DNA from 2 places in the Anoxybacillus sp. LAT27 genome. Region 2 is predicted to be linked to the other one. Evidence: riboswitches for the same ligand, from Rfam matches in the RefSeq annotation. Region 2 holds a riboswitch; the other holds the start of a gene.

Region 1 (3,421 bases), on a different contig from region 2:
AATGTTGCTTCCGGCGCTGTCACTCCGCGTTCTGTGCCCGCTAACTTGCTCGTATAGCCGCTTAAGAAATGGTACATTGCTTGTTCTTTCGTTAATTTACTAATTGGCGGCAATACGCCGAACGCATCTGCTGTTAAAAAGACGATTGTATGCGGATGGCCAGCAACGCTCGGCTGCACGATATTATCCATCGCTTCGAGCGGATATGCTGCGCGCGTATTTTCAGTTAATGTTGCATCGTCATAGTTTGGTATGCGCGTGTCTGGGTCAACGATGACGTTTTCTAATACAGAGCCGAAGCGAATCGCATCAAAAATTTGTGGCTCTTTTTCACGTGATAAGTTAATGCATTTGGCATAACATCCGCCTTCAATATTAAAGACACCGTTGTTTGACCAACCGTGCTCGTCATCGCCAATTAACCGACGGTTTGGATCAGCAGAAAGCGTTGTTTTCCCTGTGCCTGATAAACCGAAAAAGAGCGCGACATCGCCTTCTTGACCGACGTTTGCTGAGCAGTGCATCGGGAAGATTCCTTGCTCTGGCAATAAAAAGTTCATGACAGAGAAAATCGATTTTTTCATTTCCCCTGCATATTCTGTTCCACCAATTAGTACAGTGCGGCGCTCGAATGAGATGATAATAAACGTTTCTGAACGCGTGCCATCAATAGATGGATCAGCTTTAAATGTTGGTGCAGAAATGACTGTAAATTGTGGTTCATGTGTTTGTAATTCTTCCGCTGTTGGACGAATGAACAATTGATGAGCAAATAAGTTATGCCAAGCAAATTCGTTGACCACTTGAATCGGCAAACGATAAGCTGGATCTGCGCCTGCAAAGCCATTAAATACAAATAGTTCTTCTTTTGTCATTAAATAATCGATCACTTTGTTGTAAAGCTTATCAAATACCTCTTCAGAAATAGGTTGATTGACAGTTCCCCAATCAATTTTATGTTTCACAGACGGTTCTTCGACAATATATTTATCCTTTGGAGAACGGCCTGTATATTTCCCAGTTGTTGCACAAATTGCTCCTGATGAAGTTAGGATGCCTTCTTTCCGAGTTAGTACTTTTTCTACTAGTCGTGGTACAGATAAGTTATGAAAAACCCCATCCCTTTGTAAGAGTGTTGATAATTTGTTTGTCAGTTCAATGGAATTCATTGGACAAAACCTACCTTTGTTTGATTTATCTTTATGTAAAAAGTATAACACATTTTAATAAATAGTCCATACTAATTCGTGTATTTTTCTTCAGTTTAATTTCAAAATAATCCATATAGAAAAACGTTGACTCGTTTCGTACGGATGTGGTATGATGCTGAAATGAACGGATACTCTTATCCCGAGTTGGTGGAGGGAGACAGGCCCGATGAAACCCAGCAACCGTCACATACGTGAAAAGGTGCTAACCTGTGGCAAGGGAACGCCCTTGAACGATAAGAGTGAAAGGCGCAGACAAATGCAAAAACCTTTCCTCTGAGGGAAAGGTTTTTTTCACGATAGACCATAATAAGAGGGATGAGTACCGTATCATTTGTCATTATACTGAGGAGGAATGTTTGAATGCCTAAACGTCGTCTGTTTACATCTGAATCTGTAACGGAAGGGCATCCGGATAAAATTTGTGACCAAATTTCCGATGCGATTTTAGATGCGATTTTAGCAAATGATCCAAATGCGCGTGTTGCGTGCGAAACGAGTGTAACAACAGGACTTGTTTTAGTGAGCGGAGAAATTACAACATCTACATATGTAGATATTCCGAAAATTGTCCGTGAAACGATTCGTGGAATTGGCTATACGCGTGCAAAATACGGTTTTGACGCAGATACGTGCGCCGTATTAACATCCATTGATGAACAATCTCCAGATATTGCGATGGGTGTTGACAAAGCGTTAGAAGCTCGTGAAGGACAAATGACAGATGAAGAAATCGAGGCGATCGGTGCAGGAGACCAAGGATTAATGTTTGGCTTCGCGTGCAACGAAACGAAAGAGCTTATGCCGCTTCCAATTTCACTTGCCCATAAGCTTGCGCGCCGTTTAGCAGAAGTGCGTAAAGAGGACATTTTACCATACTTACGCCCGGACGGAAAAACGCAAGTGACAGTGGAGTATGATGAAAACGGCAAACCTGTACGCATTGATACGATCGTTGTTTCCACACAACATCATCCAGAAATTACGCAAGATCAAATTGTGCGCAACATTAAAGAACATGTTATTCAACCTGTCGTTCCAGCGGAGTTGATCGATGAAAATACAAAATATTTCATTAACCCAACAGGTCGTTTCGTCATCGGTGGTCCACAAGGTGACGCAGGGTTAACAGGACGCAAAATTATCGTTGACACTTACGGTGGTTATGCTCGTCACGGCGGTGGGGCTTTCTCAGGAAAAGACCCAACGAAAGTAGACCGCTCGGCAGCATATGCGGCTCGTTACGTAGCGAAAAACATTGTCGCAGCAGGCCTTGCAGATAAATGTGAAGTGCAATTAGCATATGCGATCGGTGTGGCACAACCTGTATCGATCTCAATCGACACGTTCGGCACAGGCAAAGTGTCTGAAGATGTATTAATTGAAGTGGTGCGCAACAACTTTGATCTTCGCCCAGCAGGCATTATTAAAATGCTTGACCTTCGCCGTCCAATTTACAAACAAACAGCTGCTTACGGCCACTTTGGTCGCACAGATATTGATCTCCCTTGGGAGCGTACAGATAAAGCAGAAGCGTTAAAACAACAAGCATTAGAGTTAGCGAAGTAAGGAAAAGAGGAGAGTTACAAGATGTAGCTCTCCTTTCCTATTTTTTAAGTAAGAACAGAAAATGAAGCAATACCAAATAACGTACCGAGCATACAACCAGCAAGTACATCAGAAGGATAATGAAGCCCTAAATAAATGCGCGAAATAGCAACGCTACATGCGATCGGCAAGAGCCAGATTGTTAATGACGGGGCGTATAGTAAAAATGGGACGATGACAGAAAATATTGCAGTCGTATGTCCTGATGGAAATGAATGGTCAGTTAATGGGTTTTTTGTTACTTTCGTTTTATGCAGTGAAATATACGGTCGTTTGCGAGGATATATTTTTTTCATCATTGCGACAGGAATATGGCTGAGTGCTAAGGCGATCGCACTTGCGATAGCAGTATCGCGCCATTCATCCCGCAATAGCCAAATGGCTAGCATAACCGATGTAATTGAAAATGTAGCCCCTCCAACGTGTGTAATTGAACGAAAATAGGTGTTTAGCCATTTTTGATCAAAATAACGATTAATGCTGTAAAACAACTTGCACTCCCAATCGTACCATTTTCGTAACATAAGCAAATCCCCCTGATTTTATGATAAAATACATATGTGAAGTCAATAATAAAACAATGTAAAAATACCACGCTTATTTGT
Region 2 (3,421 bases):
AAGCGCCTCACGCGTCGGGTTACCAGAACGGCTATAATCGTACTTGCCAAACGTATCAAAATCAAACTGATGAAACGTCGATGCATGATGAATCGGGACACTCACTGCGCCCGTTTGCGTATCAATCTGCCATTGATTGTGAACGAGCTTTGTTTGTACATCCATTTTTTACACCTCTTTCATACGCTGAAACGCTTGTGCTAAATCAGCAATTAAATCATCATCGTATTCAATGCCGACCGAAAAACGTAACAAACGATTACATACCCCGTTGGCGATACGAATATCCTCTGGAATATCCATATGCGTTTGCGTCGCGGGATACGTAATAAAACTTTCGACACCGCCTAAACTTTCCGCAAACGTAATCAGTTTTAAACTTCGTAAGAAGGCATTCACCCATTTTTCATCGCGCACGCGAAACGACAACATGCCGCCTCTCCCCGGATATAACACATCCGTCACATCTTCGTGTTGTGTTAAAAATTCATAAATGGCTTTCGCGTTTTGTTCGTGCTGACGCATGCGCAGCGCAAGCGTCTTCATGCCGCGAATTAACAGCCATGAATCAAACGGTGATAACACCGCCCCAATCGCGTTATGATACATCGCGAGTTGCTCGCATAGCTCTTTTCCTTTGGCAACAATGAGCCCGGCAAGCACGTCGTTATGCCCGCCTAAATATTTCGTTGCGCTATGAATGACGATGTCCGCCCCTTTCGTTAATGGCCTTTGTAACACAGGGGTGTAAAACGTATTATCAACAATAAGAAGCAACCCATATTGCTTCGCAAACGTTGCCACCGCTTCAATATCCGCCTCTTGCATAAGCGGATTTGTCGGCGTTTCTAAAAAAATCGCTTTCGTTTTGTCCGTCACATGCGCCTTTACCGCATCGAGATCGCGAAAATCGACGTATGTAAACGACAAACCGTATTTCTTCCACCCTTTTTCAAATAGCCGATACGTTCCGCCATATAAATCGGCTGAAACGAGGAAATGATCGCCGCTTTCAAACAACGCAAACAACGTTTGAATCGCCGCCATGCCTGAGCTACATGCAAACCCTTGATCCCCTTCTTCTAACTGCGCAATCGCCTCCTCGACAATATGTCTCGTCGGGTTTCCTGTCCGAATGTAATCGTACCCTGTCGACTGTCCGATCCCTTCATGCCGATACGCTGTTGAAAAATAGACAGGCGGATTGACCGTCCCTGTCACCGTCTCGCTTCGATTGCCAATTTGCGCTAATATCGTTTCCACATGACTCATTCGCTCTCTTCCTTTCTAAAAAAATAAAAGCCTTCAAAGAAGAAGGCTTTTACAGTCGCTTCTTCTTATCTTCCGAATTGAACGCCAATTCGCTGGATTTAGCACCTGACCGCTTTCGGCTGGTTGCTGAAGGTTCATCGGGCCAGTCCCTCCCCTTCTCTTGATAAGAACGCAAAACGATATTGAATTTTCTGATTTTTAATTAATGTATCTTATTTTCCGAAAAATTGCAACTATTTTTTATCCTTTTCCAACACGTGAGGGCTTCCCCCAAGTCTTTTCTCTCATTCCGCCGCAAGAGCATCAGCTTTTGTCGGATGGACGGTGCCGGCTGGATGTTGTGGCGGCGCATAAATGGAATACAATTTTAGCGGAACGTTTCCAATGTTTATTACATTATGCCACGTTCCTGCAGGGACAAAAATAGCAGAACCGTCGCCCACTCGTCGTTCAAACGTCCATTCATTTTTCCTTTTTCCCATCCGCACGATGCCTTCGCCTTGTTCAATACGTAAAAGTTGATCCACGCCCGGATGAATTTCTAAACCAATATCCTCCCCGACACGCAAGCTCATTAACGTCACTTGTAAATGCGGACCTGTCCATAACGTCGTACGGAACATATTGTTTCGTTTCGTCGCTTCTTCAATTTGAATGACAAACGGGTTCGGTCCGTAATCTTTCGTATATTCCCGCGGAAGCGGATAAGGCATGATCGGATATGGATACATTGGATACATTGGATACACGTAATACATGTTCCCACCTCTTTTTTCATATTCATCGTCATGTTATGCACAACTGCCCGACCATGCGCCTCGCATGCAAAAATCGACAAATAGAATGGGGGTATGGTAAAGTATGAACAAAAGGAGGCATGCCGATGTGGAACGAATTTAAAAAATTCGCAGTACGAGGCAACGTCATCGACTTAGCTGTCGGGGTCATTATCGGCGGGGCGTTCGGGAAAATCGTTTCTTCTCTCGTCAACGACATCATTATGCCGCTCGTTGGTCTTATTTTAGGTGGCATTGATTTTAGCGGGTTATCTTGGAAAGTCGGCAAAGCGGAAGTGAAATACGGGGTGTTTCTTCAAAACGTCGTTGACTTTTTAGTTATCGCCTTTTCGATTTTTCTATTTGTCAAACTTTTAAACAACTTGCACGAGCGAATCAAAAAACAAGAAGAAACGAAACAAACCGCACCAACGATGACAAAAGAACAACAACTACTCACAGAAATTCGCGATTTGTTAAAACAGCAAAAAGAAACACCGTAGCCCCTAAAGCTTTTTGAGGGCTTCATTCGCATAATAAGCAAGCCGTTTATATTTCACATTTTTCCGTAAAAAAACCGTAAACCCATGCGGATTTACGGCTTTTTTTACGCATTCAACGCAGCTTCTTCCTCGTCGCGCAAGTTGTGCGCAAGGCGACCAGAGGCGCTTGCGGCAATGCTTGCGACTAAATCGTCTAAAAACGTATGCACGCCTTTGCCACGTTTCGTATCAAGCTGCTTAATGATTCCGACTTTATTTTTATCGAGATGACCAAATGTCGTCACCGCAATGCTTCCGTATCCGAGTACCGCCCCTAACGCTAACGTTTCATCGACGCCAAACAGCCCTTCATCCGTTTCGACAATCGTTTGAAGCGGCTCTGACAACATGCCGTTTTCTGCTAGTTTATCAAGCTCAATACCAACTAAAATCGCATGTTGTACTTCGCGTTTTTGTAACACTTTTTCTACACTTTCGATACATTCTGCCATCGTTAAATTTTTATTATACGGACTTTGCATTTCATATACAATCTCAGCAATGGCTGGAATCGTTACCCCACGTTCTGTTAATAACTGCAACGTTCTTTCATACACTTCTTTACTTGATATACGCTTCATTCCTCTTCCTCCTCTCGTTCTCTCATTAGGTTATCAATTTTATTAAAATCATAGAATAATGATAAAGATTTTAATAAAATTGTTTATCCGTCCACGTCGTTTAAGCGACATGTACTCGGATTGGGTGTAACCCCACACCCGCTATCCCATTGGCGAACGCCTTTGGGAATACTTTTCTCATGATGTTGTATGCCCCGTTGACATCTGCGTTAATCAGTATTCCATTTTCAGATTGAAACAGTCCTCGCTT

What was found. Region 2 has a riboswitch for S-adenosylmethionine ahead of LD028_RS13920 (methionine biosynthesis PLP-dependent protein). Riboswitches for the same ligand answer to the same signal wherever they lie in the genome.
Region 1: linked by a shared signal. The riboswitch ahead of metK (methionine adenosyltransferase) and the one ahead of LD028_RS13920 (methionine biosynthesis PLP-dependent protein) in region 2 are both predicted to bind S-adenosylmethionine.

What each region holds. Positions count from the first base shown of each region.
Region 1 is NZ_JAIWYK010000445.1:399,537-402,957, reverse strand. Features, by position in the region: gene pckA (phosphoenolpyruvate carboxykinase (ATP)) at 1-1,169, opposite strand, end outside; SAM riboswitch class I at 1,343-1,451, shown strand; gene metK (methionine adenosyltransferase) at 1,572-2,777, shown strand; gene LD028_RS17510 (phosphatase PAP2 family protein) at 2,822-3,340, opposite strand; gene LD028_RS17505 (gamma carbonic anhydrase) at 3,414-3,421, opposite strand, start outside.
Region 2 is NZ_JAIWYK010000440.1:1,764-5,184, forward strand. Features, by position in the region: gene metC (cystathionine beta-lyase) at 1-165, opposite strand, end outside; gene LD028_RS13920 (methionine biosynthesis PLP-dependent protein) at 169-1,272, opposite strand; SAM riboswitch class I at 1,335-1,442, opposite strand; gene LD028_RS13925 (cupin domain-containing protein) at 1,557-2,030, opposite strand; gene mscL (large conductance mechanosensitive channel protein MscL) at 2,156-2,551, shown strand; gene LD028_RS13935 (phosphatidylglycerophosphatase A family protein) at 2,656-3,171, opposite strand; gene LD028_RS13940 (RNA-guided endonuclease InsQ/TnpB family protein) at 3,272-3,421, opposite strand, start outside.